Regions from separate parts of the Pseudomonas sp. 20P_3.2_Bac5 genome, predicted to be linked through region 2. Evidence: predicted binding sites of a transcription regulator. Region 2 holds the regulator's gene; each other region holds the start of a gene.
What was found. The regulator sigma-54, encoded in region 2, starts transcription at its own class of promoters, with help from an activator protein. The targets are predictions, from matches to a motif close to ANTGGCATNNANNTTGCTNT.
Positions count from the first base shown of each region.

Region 1: a site for sigma-54 is predicted at 813-832, ahead of glnA (type I glutamate--ammonia ligase). Genes of this name have one in related genera too.
Region 3: a site for sigma-54 is predicted at 1,416-1,435, ahead of NTD88_RS09735 (circularly permuted type 2 ATP-grasp protein). Genes of this name have one in related genera too.
Region 4: a site for sigma-54 is predicted at 1,956-1,975, ahead of NTD88_RS12065 (flagellar basal body rod protein FlgF). Genes of this name have one in related genera too.

Region 1 is NZ_JANLOA010000016.1:61,292-64,422, forward strand. Features, by position in the region: gene thiI (tRNA uracil 4-sulfurtransferase ThiI) at 1-598, opposite strand, end outside; gene glnA (type I glutamate--ammonia ligase) at 928-2,334, shown strand; partial or broken gene NTD88_RS02775 (cupin domain-containing protein) at 2,560-2,964, shown strand; gene aroQ (gamma subclass chorismate mutase AroQ) at 2,953-3,131, shown strand, end outside.
Region 2 is NZ_JANLOA010000137.1:96,718-99,848, reverse strand. Features, by position in the region: gene lptB (LPS export ABC transporter ATP-binding protein) at 1-635, shown strand, start outside; gene NTD88_RS28085 (RNA polymerase factor sigma-54) at 813-2,306, shown strand; gene hpf (ribosome hibernation-promoting factor, HPF/YfiA family) at 2,388-2,696, shown strand; gene ptsN (PTS IIA-like nitrogen regulatory protein PtsN) at 2,709-3,131, shown strand, end outside.
Region 3 is NZ_JANLOA010000060.1:25,581-28,711, reverse strand. Features, by position in the region: gene NTD88_RS09740 (YgiQ family radical SAM protein) at 1-1,276, shown strand, start outside; gene NTD88_RS09735 (circularly permuted type 2 ATP-grasp protein) at 1,499-3,131, shown strand, end outside.
Region 4 is NZ_JANLOA010000066.1:197,069-200,199, forward strand. Features, by position in the region: gene flgH (flagellar basal body L-ring protein FlgH) at 1-294, opposite strand, end outside; gene flgG (flagellar basal-body rod protein FlgG) at 328-1,113, opposite strand; gene NTD88_RS12065 (flagellar basal body rod protein FlgF) at 1,159-1,899, opposite strand; gene NTD88_RS12070 (hypothetical protein) at 2,104-2,283, opposite strand; gene flgE (flagellar hook protein FlgE) at 2,374-3,131, opposite strand, start outside.

The DNA of each region.
Region 1 (3,131 bases), on a different contig from region 2:
TCATCTGGTAGGCGGCGACGGTGGAGTCGAAACCACCGGACATCAGCACCAGGGTCTGCTCCAGCGCGCCCAGCGGGTAACCGCCGATGCCTTTGTGCTGGTTGTGGATCACGTACAGGCGCTTGTCACGAATCTCGATGCGCACCTGGACTTCAGGGGTGCGCAGGTCGATGCCGGCGGCTCCGCACTGCTGGCGCAACTGGCTGCCAACATAACGGTCGACGTCCATCGAGGTGAAGTCGTGGTGGCCGCCGCGCTTGCAGCGCACGGCGAAGCGCTTGCCGGCCAGCAGGTGGCCGAAGTGCGCCTTGCACTTGGCGACGATATCGTCGAAGTCGCCCAGCGGGTATTCATCAACCTGCAGGAAATGCGCGATACCCGGCGTGCAGCTCAGGCGCTCGGTCATCTCGCGCAGCACCTTCTCGTCTTCGATGCGGGTCACCACCTCGAGGTTGTCCCAGACACCGTCGACCGCGAGCGCAGGATCGAGGTCCTTGAGCACGGTGCGAATGTTGCGGGCCAATTGACGGATGAAACGCTTGCGAACCGGCCGGCTCTTGATGGTGATTTCTGGGAAGACTTTGACGATTAGTTTCATGAAAACAGCGCGCGAGTGGCCAGCCGAAAAAGGGGGGCGCGGATTATAGCGGAAATTGCTCAAGGTTTGACCAACTTTTGTACAGAAGGTTTTCGCTGCACTGTTTTGGGTCGCCTCGACAAATTTACGCGCCTAAAGAGTGCACAAAAAAGCCGGAAATCCGCCAGGACTGGCTGAAACGCTTGAGATTGGGGCAAAAATTCCACTTCGGGGCACTGGCATGCAATTTGCTCCCTTGTGAGGCAGGTTGCCTTGGCCGAGTATTCGCGCCCGGCATCACCCAAATTAAAGGGCTGCACAGGCAAGCTCTACCCCACCCGGAGGACACTATGTCGAAGTCGGTTCAACTCATCAAAGATCATGACGTTAAATGGATTGATCTGCGCTTCACTGACACCAAAGGCACTCAGCACCACGTGACCATGCCAGCCCGTGATGCGCTGGATGACGACTTCTTCGAAGTCGGCAAGATGTTCGATGGTTCCTCCATCGCTGGCTGGAAAGGCATCGAAGCCTCCGACATGATCCTGATGCCGGTTGACGATACCGCCGTCCTCGACCCGTTCACCGAAGAGCCGACCCTGATCCTGGTCTGCGACATCATCGAACCTTCGAGCATGCAAGGCTACGACCGCGACCCACGTGCGATCGCCAAGCGCGCTGAAGAGCACCTGAAAAGCACCCTGATCGGTGACACCGTATTCGCCGGTCCAGAGCCAGAGTTCTTCATCTTCGACGAAGTGAAGTTCAAGTCCGACATCTCCGGCTCGATGTTCAAGATCTTCTCCGAGCAAGGTTCCTGGATGTCCGACCAGGACGTCGAAGGCGGCAACAAAGGCCACCGTCCAGGCGTCAAAGGCGGCTACTTCCCTGTTCCGCCGTTCGACCATGACCACGAAATCCGTACTGCCATGTGCAACGCACTGGAAGAAATGGGTCAGACCGTCGAAGTTCACCACCACGAAGTGGCGACTGCCGGCCAGAACGAAATCGGCGTCAAGTTCAACACCCTGGTGAAGAAGGCCGACGAAGTTCAAACCCTGAAGTACGTCGTGCACAACGTTGCCGATGCCTACGGCCGCACCGCGACCTTCATGCCGAAGCCTCTGTACGGCGACAACGGCTCGGGCATGCACGTTCACATGTCGATCTGGAAAGACGGCAAGAACACCTTCGCTGGCGAAGGCTATGCCGGCCTGTCCGATACCGCCCTGTACTTCATCGGCGGCATCATCAAGCACGGTAAGGCTCTGAACGGTTTCACCAACCCTTCGACCAACTCCTACAAGCGTCTGGTTCCAGGCTTCGAAGCCCCGGTAATGCTGGCCTACTCGGCTCGTAACCGTTCCGCTTCGATCCGTATCCCTTACGTTTCCAGCCCGAAAGCCCGCCGTATCGAAGCGCGCTTCCCGGACCCGGCTGCCAACCCGTACCTGGCCTTCGCAGCACTGCTGATGGCCGGCCTGGACGGTATCCAGAACAAGATCCACCCTGGCGATGCCGCCGACAAGAACCTGTATGACCTGCCGCCTGAAGAGGCCAAGGAAATTCCACAGGTTTGTGGCAGCCTGAAAGAAGCCCTGGAAGAGCTGGACAAGGGCCGCGCGTTCCTGACCAAGGGCGGCGTGTTCTCCGACGACTTCATCGATGCCTACATCGCTCTGAAATCCGAAGAAGAAATCAAGGTTCGTACCTTCGTACACCCACTGGAATACGAGCTGTACTACAGCTGCTGATTCCAGCGTGACACAAGGGCGGCATGAAAATGCCGTCCTTGGCGCTCACCCAAAATGCTCCGGCTTGCCGGGGCATTTTTTTTGCGCGCGTGATGAGGCTGCCGTGCTGCAAAATTGAAAACGGCTTCGCGCTGAAAGGCTCTTTTCAGACATCAAAATAAGCCCCCTCTGATCGTTCCGCTGCACGGCCTCGCCCATGCTGTCTCGCCCTTTACCGAGATCAGCATGATGCGTTTCCTTGCGCTACTTTCGTTGCTTATCCCTCTCGTTGCCTGCGCTGCACCCACCCCTCACTCCGGTATCGAATCCCGGGTACTCCTGCGCAGCACCCAGGCATGGGACGGCTCACCCTATACCCGCTATCCCGATGGCCAGCCGGAACTGACCCTGCTGAAAATACGCATTCCGGCCCACACCACCCTCGACTGGCACCGCCACCCGATTCCCAATGCCGCCTACCTGTTATCGGGTGAACTGCTGGTCGAAACGCCAGGCGGCGCACAGCAGACACGCCTGAAAGCCGGTGATGCAGTGGCGGAGATGGTTGATGGCATTCACCGCGGCAAAACGGGCAGCCAGCCCGCCGAGCTGATGGTGTTCTACGCGGGCAGCGAAAGCATGCCGCTGTCGCTGGCCGCCACAACGGACGAGGAATTTCAGGAGCCGGGAACCGAAGCGCTGCAAGCGCTGCTCGACAGCATCGAGCAACGCCTTGAGCTCGCTGAAGCGGTCGCACTGAACAAATGGGACACAGGCCAACCCGTACACGCCGCCGCCCGTGAACGCCAAGTCCTCGC
Region 2 (3,131 bases):
TCGTCGGCCTGCTCGGCCCTAACGGCGCCGGCAAGACCACCTGTTTCTACATGATCGTCGGCCTGGTCCAGGCCGATCAGGGCCGCGTGCTGATCGACGATCTGGACGTCAGCCACCAGCCAATGCACGGCCGCGCACGCGCCGGCATCGGCTACCTGCCCCAGGAAGCCTCGATCTTCCGCAAGCTGTCGGTGGCCGACAACATCATGGCGATCCTGGAGACCCGCAACGAACTGGATCGCGAAGGGCGCCGCAAGGAGCTGGAAAGCCTGCTGCAGGAATTCCACATCAGCCACATCCGCGACAACCTCGGCATGAGCCTGTCCGGCGGCGAGCGTCGTCGCGTGGAAATTGCCCGCGCCCTGGCTACCGCACCGAAGTTCATCCTGCTCGATGAACCCTTCGCCGGTGTCGACCCGATCTCGGTCGGCGACATCAAGCAGATCATCCACCACCTGAAAGCCAAGGGCATTGGCGTTCTGATCACTGACCACAACGTCCGTGAAACGCTGGATATCTGTGAAACCGCTTACATCGTCAACGATGGCCAACTGATCGCCGAAGGCGACTCGGAAACCATCCTGGCCAACCAGCTCGTCAAAGAGGTGTACCTGGGCCACGAGTTCCGTCTGTAGGCTCGCGTATCGGAGTGGTCCGAGCGCTGCGATTCAGCCACGATTGCGGCTTAATTGTTACAGCGCTCTAGGCAAACGCTACAGTTTCAGGCATATATCTTGCTTAGAATTGGCGCCCGCGCGCCCCTGTAGTTGATGGCGCATGCGCGCCGGCGAATAAGGTGTTAAGCCCCAGCCATGAAACCATCGCTCGTCCTAAGAATGGGCCAGCAACTGACGATGACCCCGCAGTTGCAACAGGCTATCCGTTTGCTCCAGCTCTCCACACTGGATCTGCAGCAGGAAATCCAGGAAGCCCTGGAGTCCAACCCGATGCTCGAGCGCCAGGAAGAAGGCGAAGACTTCGACAACAGCGATCCGATGGCCGACAACGCCGAGTCCAAGCCTGTTGCCGAGTCCCAGGAGAGCAGCTTCGAGCAATCCGCGCCGACTGTGGAAAACCTCGAAGAAGGCGAATGGAACGAGCGCATCCCCAACGAACTTCCGGTCGATACCGCCTGGGAAGACATCTACCAGACCAGCGCCAGCAGCCTGCCCAGCAACGACGATGACGAGTGGGACTTCACCACCCGCACATCGGCCGGCGAGAGCCTGCAAAGCCACCTGCTCTGGCAGTTGAACCTGGCACCGATGTCGGACACCGACCGACTGATCGCTGTAACCCTGATCGACTGCATCAACAACCAGGGCTACCTCGACGAGACGCTGGAAGAAGTCTGCGAATCCTTCGACCCTGAACTGGATATCGAACTGGACGAGATCGAAGCCGTCCTGCACCGCATCCAGCAGTTCGAACCCGCCGGTATCGGCGCACGCAACCTGGGCGAATGCCTGTTGCTGCAATTGCGCCAACTGCCCGCCAACACACCGTGGATGGCCGAGGCCAAGCGGCTGGTCAGCGATTACATCGACCTGCTCGGCAGCCGCGACTACAGCCAGTTGATGCGCCGCATGAAGCTCAAGGAAGACGAGCTGCGCCAGGTGATCGAACTGGTCCAGAGCCTGAATCCACGCCCTGGCTCGCAGATCGAGTCGAGCGAACCCGAATACGTGGTTCCCGACGTGATCGTGCGCAAGGACAGCGATCGCTGGCTGGTGGAGCTGAACCAGGAAGCGGTACCGCGCCTGAGGGTCAACCCGCAATATGCCGGCTTCGTACGCCGCGCCGACACCAGCGCCGACAACACCTTCATGCGCAACCAGCTGCAAGAAGCCCGCTGGTTCATCAAAAGCCTGCAAAGCCGCAACGAGACGCTGATGAAGGTGGCGACCCAGATCGTCGAACACCAGCGCGGCTTCCTCGACCATGGCGACGAGGCGATGAAACCGCTGGTACTGCACGACATCGCTGAAGCAGTGGGCATGCACGAATCGACGATTTCCCGGGTCACCACGCAGAAATACATGCACACGCCCCGCGGAATCTATGAGCTGAAGTACTTTTTCTCCAGCCACGTCAGCACCTCCGAAGGCGGTGAATGCTCGTCCACAGCGATCCGCGCAATCATCAAAAAACTGGTTGCCGCGGAAAATCAGAAAAAGCCATTGAGTGACAGCAAGATCGCTGGTTTACTGGAGGCACAAGGCATCCAGGTAGCACGTCGCACCGTCGCCAAGTACCGCGAATCCCTCGGCATCGCACCGTCGAGTGAGCGCAAGCGATTGATGTGACCTTCCCTGAGGTGTGCCATCGCAATTCAGTGGCAGGCGCAACACCTGCCTCTTTATGCACGGCAACAAAGGAGAAGCAGTATGCAAGTCAACATCAGTGGACATCATGTAGAAGTCACTCCGCCGCTGCGCGACTATGTCGAGCAGAAGCTCAAGCGTGTAGCAAGTCATTTCGACAAGATCACCAATGTGCAGGTGATCATGAAGGTCGAGAAACTCCAGCAGAAAGTGGAGGCCACCCTGCAGATTCCCGGTGGTGAAGTGGTAGCAAACGCCGAAGATGCAGACATGTATGCCGCGATCGACTCCTTGGCCGACAAGCTCGACCGTCAACTGAAAAAACACAAGGAAAAACAGCAAAGCCTGCTGCAAGGTACGGCTGCACGCTGATCCCCCTCATCCATGATCCGACTTGAATCCATCCTGACCCCCGGCCGTTCCCTCGTGAACGTGCCGGGTGGCAGTAAAAAGCGCGCACTTGAACAGATCGGCAACCTGATCGGGAAAGAAGTTCCTGATCTGGACGGCCAGACCGTTTATGAAGCCCTGATTGCCCGAGAAAAACTCGGGTCGACAGGATTTGGCAATGGCATCGCCATTCCCCATTGCCGCCTCAAGGGCTGTGCAAGCCCTGTCAGCGCATTGCTTCACCTGGATGCCCCCATAGATTTCGACGCCATCGATGGCGCCCCGGTAGACCTGCTGTTCGTTCTGCTGGTGCCCGAGGCTGCCACCGACGCCCACCTTGAACTGTTGCGCCAGATTGCCAGCATGCTCGATCGCAAGGATGTCCGCGACCGGCTTCGTGCGGCCAACAGCAGTACC
Region 3 (3,131 bases), on a different contig from region 2:
TCCGATGACCACCGAAGAAATGGATTACGTCTTCGGCATGCCTTACGCACGGGTCCCGCACCCGGCCTACGGCAAGGAACGCATTCCCGCGTACGAAATGATCCGTTTCTCGGTGAACATCATGCGTGGCTGCTTCGGCGGCTGCACCTTCTGCTCGATCACCGAGCACGAAGGCCGGATCATCCAGAACCGCTCCCACGAATCGATCATCCGCGAGATCGAAGAGATTCGTGACAAGGTGCCCGGCTTTACCGGCGTCATCTCCGACCTCGGTGGGCCGACCGCGAACATGTATCGCATCGCCTGCAAGAGCACCGAGATCGAAACCCACTGCCGCAAGCCGTCCTGCGTGTTCCCGGGCATCTGCCCGAACCTGAACACCGACCACTCGGCGCTGATCAAGCTCTACCGCAGTGCTCGTGCCTTGCCGGGCGTGAAGAAGATCCTGATCGCCTCGGGCCTGCGCTACGACCTGGCGGTGGAATCACCGGAGTACGTGCGCGAGTTGGTGACGCACCACGTCGGCGGTTACCTGAAGATCGCCCCGGAGCACACCGAGGAAGGCCCGCTGAACCAGATGATGAAGCCTGGTATCGGCAGCTACGACCGCTTCAAGCGCATGTTCGAGAAGTTCTCGAAAGAGGCGGGCAAGGAGCAGTACCTGATCCCGTACTTCATCGCTGCGCACCCGGGCACCACCGACGAAGACATGATGAACCTGGCCCTGTGGCTCAAGGGCAACGGCTTCCGCGCTGACCAGGTGCAGGCGTTCTACCCGTCGCCGATGGCCTCGGCCACCGCCATGTACCACTCGGGTAAGAACCCGCTGCGCAAGGTCACGTACAAGAGCGAAGGCGTGACCATCGTCAAGAGCGATGAGCAGCGCCGCCTGCACAAGGCGTTCCTGCGCTATCACGATCCGAAGGGCTGGCCGATGCTGCGCGAGGCGCTGGAACGCATGGGCCGCGCCGACCTGATCGGCTCGGGCAAGAATCAGTTGATCCCGGCCCACCAGCCGGCGACCGACAGCTACCAGAGCGCCCGACGCAAGAACTCCACCCCGGCGGGCAGCCACAAGGTGGGCAAGGAACAGAAGATCCTGACCCAGCACACCGGCCTGCCACCGCGTGCCAGCGACGGCGGCAAACCGTGGGACAAGCGCGAGGAGGCCAAAGCTGCCGCCTTCGCCCGCAACCAGGAAGCCGCCAAGGCGCGCAAAGACGCCGCCAAAGGCAAAGGCCCGCGCAAGCCTCGCCAGCCGGCTGTGCCGCGCTGATGTCCATGGTGGGGCCTGTGGATGACATGCCCCGCCATGAGGCGTTGCAAGGCACTGGTTCAGTGCATTGTCTTTCATAAGGCCGGCGCCTGGTGCGCCGGCCTTTGTTCATGTTCAATGAATGCTCGGCGCAAGCCCCGGTGGCATAACTCTTGCCGCGTTTCTGTGCAAAAACACTTGGCGCACGACGCCGAGACACCCTGCCCGTAAATGAGCACTGCCATGGCTGACCTGCCGGATCGTTCTTCGCCGAGCGCCGCGACCTATCACGAGATGCTTGCCGCCGATGGCGCGGTGCGTCCGCACTGGCAGGCGCTGTACGCCCATGTGCAGCGCAGCAGCCCGGCGCAACTGGCCCAGCGCCAGGCGCTGCTGAACCGGCAACTGCGGGAAAACGGTGTCACCTACAACATCTACGCTGACCCCGACGGCGCCGACCGGCCGTGGGAGCTGGACCTGTTGCCGCAGGTCATTCCCGCCGCCGAGTGGCAGGCGATTGGCCAGGGCGTGGCGCAGCGTGCTCGCCTGCTCAACGCGGTGCTGGCGGATATCTATGGCCCGCAACAGCTGATTGGCGAAGGCCTGCTGCCCGCCGAGCTGGTGCATGGGCACAATAATTTTCTCTGGCCGTGCCAGGGCATTTCGGTGCCGGAGCAGACCTTCCTGCATGTCTATGCCGCGGATCTGGCGCGTGGCCCCGATGGCCGTTGGTGGGTCACGGCGGATCGCACTCAAGCGCCGTCCGGTGCCGGCTATGCGCTGGAAAATCGCACTGTGGTGTCCCGCGCCTTTCCCGAGCTGTACCGCGACCTTCATGTGCAGCACCTGGCCGGCTTTTTCCGCACGCTGCAGCAGAGCCTGGCGCGACTGGCGCCCAGCGAGCGGGAAGCGCCGCTGGTGGTGCTGCTGACGCCGGGGCGCTTCAACGAAAGCTATTTCGAACACCTTTACCTGGCCCGCCAGCTTGGCTATCCGCTGGTGGAAGGCAGCGACCTGACCGTGCGCGACGGTACGGTCTTCCTCAAGACGCTGAGCGGCCTGCGGCGGGTCCACGCGATCATGCGCCGGCTCGATGACGACTTCTGCGACCCACTGGAACTGCGCACCGACTCGGCCCTGGGTGTGCCGGGCCTGCTGGACGCGGTACGCCAGGGGCGGGTGCTGGTGGCGAATGCCTTGGGCAGCGGGGTGCTGGAGTCGCCCGGTTTGCTTGGCTTCCTGCCGGCCATCAGTCAGCGCCTGTTCGGCGAAGAACTGAGCCTGCCGTCCATCGCTACCTGGTGGTGCGGCGAGCCGGCGGCGCTGGAGCAGGCGGTGGAAAAACTGCCAGAACTGCTGTTCAAGCCGGCGTTTCCTTCGCAGAGCTTCCAGCCGTTGCTGGGGCGAGATCTGGATGACGCCCAGCGTCAGGCCCTGGTCGGGCGTCTGCGGGCGCGCCCTTACGCTTACGTCGCCCAGGAACTGGCGCAACTTTCCCAGGCGCCGGTGTGGCAGGCCGATCACTTGCAGGCGCGCCCGGTGGGCATGCGCGTCTATGCCGTGGCCAGTGCCGATGGCTACCGGGTGCTGCCGGGCGGATTGACCCGGGTGGCGGCGCAGGCGGATGCCGAGGTGGTCTCGATGCAGCGCGGCGGGGCGAGCAAGGACACCTGGGTGCTCGGCGAGGTCGCCGCTCAAGGCGAGCAATGGCAGGCCAGTCGCAGCCTCGGCGTGGCCGACCTGATCCGCCAGGACCCGTATCTGCCCTCGCGGGTGGTGGAGAACCTGTTCTGGTTTGGCCGCTACTGCGAACGTTGTGATGCCAGCGCGCGGCTGCTGCGAATTCTCCTGAGCGGTTATCTTGACGGCGACTCGC
Region 4 (3,131 bases), on a different contig from region 2:
GCCCAGCTCGGCATTGCTGTTCTTGGCGATCTGCGAGTTGGCGTTCTTGCTGGCCTGGGTCCGCTCGTTCAGGGTGATGGTGATGATGTCACCGACCCGGAACGCCTTACGGTCGCTGTACAGGTTCTGCTCGAAACCGGCCTGGTAGATCGAACCGTTGTTGGCCGCCGCCGGCAGGGGCGTACGCGGCAATACCGGCGCGTAGTACGGATCGTTGGGCTTGGGCGTCGGCGCGACGCAACCAGCCAGCAACACCGCCCCCCCCAGGGCGAATACGGATAGCAAACGGCTCATGACTCTGACCTCACGGTGTAACAGCTACTTCAATTACAGGTTCTGGGTAACGTACGAGAGCATCTGGTCGGCGGTGGAAATGACCTTGGAGTTCATTTCGTAGGCGCGTTGGGTGGTGATCATGTTGACCAGCTCTTCCACGGTGCTGACGTTGGAGTTTTCCAGGGTCTGCTGCAGGGTGGTGCCGAAGCCGTTGAGGCCCGGGGTACCGATCTGCGGCGCGCCGCTGGCGGCGGTTTCCAGGAACAGGTTGCCACCCATGGCCTGCAGGCCGGCCGGGTTGATGAAGTCGGCGGTCTGGATGTTGCCAATGACCTGTGCGGCAGGGCTGCCGGCGGTGGTGATCGACACAGTGCCGTCCTGGCCAACGGTGAAGGTCTGCGCATCTGGCGGCACGACAACAGCCGGCTCCAGGGCGAAGCCGTTGGCAGTCACGACCTGACCATCGGAGTTCAGGTGGAAGGTGCCGTCACGGGTGTAGGAAACGGTGCCATCCGGCTGCAGAACCTGGAAGAAACCACGGCCGTTGACCGCGAGATCCAGCGGGTTCTCGGTGGTTTGCAGGCTGCCGGTCATGAAGTTTTTCTGGGTGCCGACGATGCGCACACCGGTACCGACCTGCAGACCCGACGGCAGTTCGCTGTCCTGGGTCGACTGGGCACCTGGCTGGCGCTTGACCTGATAGAGCAGGTCCTGGAACTCGGCGCGATCACGTTTGAAACCGGTGGTCGAGACGTTCGCCAGGTTGTTGGAGATGACGGTGAGGTTGGTGTCCTGGGCGGACAGACCGGTTTTACTGACCCAAAGAGCCGGAAGCATGCTGTTCTCCTCGTACGCCTGTTTTACGGCGCTACGCCTGTGTAATTAGCTGATTTGCAAAACCCGAGCCATGGCTTCGTCGCCTTCCTTGGCCGTGTTCATCATCTTAACGTGCAGTTCGAACTGCCGGGCCAGGGCGAGGACCGAGGTCATCTCTTCCACGGCGTTGACGTTGCTCGCTTCCAGGAAGCCGGACACCACCTGCACATTGGCATCGGCGTCGGCGGGCTGGCCGCTCTTGGTATGAATCAGGCCATCGAGGCCTTTGGTCATGGTCTTCAGGTCCGGGTTGACCAGCTTGATCCGGTCAACCTCAGCCATCACCCGCGGGCCTTCGCCCATGGCGCGGATGCTGATGGTGCCGTCCTGGCCGATCTCGACCTTCTGCTCTGGCGGCACGGCGATCGGACCACCGTTGCCCATCACCGGCATGCCGTTGCCGGCGCGCAGGACGCCAACGGCGTCAATGTTCAGGCTCGCGGTACGCACATAGGCTTCGCTGCCATCGGGCGCCTGCACGGCGATGAAACCGTCGCCGCCAATGGCGACGTCCAGGTCACGGCCGGTTTCCTGCAACGCACCGGGGCTGAAATCGGTCGCCGGGCGCTCGGTCATGGCATAGGCCCGCGCCGGAAAGCTGTCACCGAAAACCGGCATCGAACGCGCCTGCTCCAGGTCACGCTGAAAACCGCTGGTGGAAATGTTCGCCAGGTTGTTGGCGTGGGCCCGCTGGGCCAGCGCGTTCTGGCTGGCGCCGGTCATGGCCACGTATAGCATCTTGTCCACAGTCATCCTCCGCTGCGCTGGCGAACACTTGCCGTTCACCGCTGCTCTGGCACGGTGAAGCAATTTTCGAACCAATTAATGCAGTGAGTGCAAAAGCCCAGTGTTTTCGGGGTTTTGTCGATTGAGGGTCGTTTCAGGGAGAGAGAGAAAGACAAATTATCGGCGGCAGGCTGCCGCTGGCGGCAAGATCCCGCCCCCGGACATTCAGGGACGGCACCCGGCATTGTTAAAGGGCCCGGCAAATTGCCTCCAGCCCTCGCCCGGCGAATGCTGCGAACACACCAGACGCCCATCGGCCTGGCTTTCCCAGCGGTACCAGGGCGCCATTGCCGCCCAGGACTGGGCCGCCCACAGTACCAGCACAAGACACAGGGATCGCTTCATCACATACCTCCGAAAACAACGAACCCCCGCCCGGACCGGGAAGGGGCTCGCGTAACACTCAGGGCACCGGATGAACCGGCGCCACCATCATCAGGTCATCTGGATGATGGTCTGCATGATGGAGCTCTGAGTGGAGATGGTCTTGGCGTTGGCCTGGTAGTTGGACTGCGCCTTCACCAGCTCGACCAGTTCCTGGGTCAGGTTGACGTTGGACTCTTCCAGGGAGTTGGACTGAATCGAACCCAGGGTGCCGGTCTTCGGCGTGTCGACGCCAGGAATGCCCGACGCGTAGGTCTCTTTCCAGCGCGTACCGCCCTGCTGCTGCAGACCCTGCTCGTTGGCGAAGCTGGCGATTGCCACCTGGCCAATGGCGCGAGACTGCTGGTTGCTGAAGCTTGCGAACATGACGCCGGTGGAGTCGATGCTCAGGCTCGACAGGATACCGGTGGCATAGCCGTCCTGGGACTGCGACAGGCGCGCGGTCTCGGTGTTGTAGGAGGACGTCGAGTTCATGTCCACGCGGATGCCGCCGGCATTGCCGACGGAACCGTTCGGGCTCCAGGTACCGGTAGTAGCGTTGTACGCCGACGGAATCCAGCCCTTCAGGGTGAAGACGTTGTTGACCACCGCGAAGCTGTCATCCGGCGCGACCGTACCGGTCATGGTGTTGATGGTGCCGTCGGACTTGAAGGTCATGCTGCCCACCAGCGGCGAGGTGCTCGCCGGGTTCTGCGGGTTGCGACCGTCGACCAGTGTGTACATGGTCCAGGTGTTCTGGTCGGTCTTGCGATAGTACTGCTCCATGGTGTGTTTATTACCCTGGCTATCGTAGATCTCGGTCGAGAACT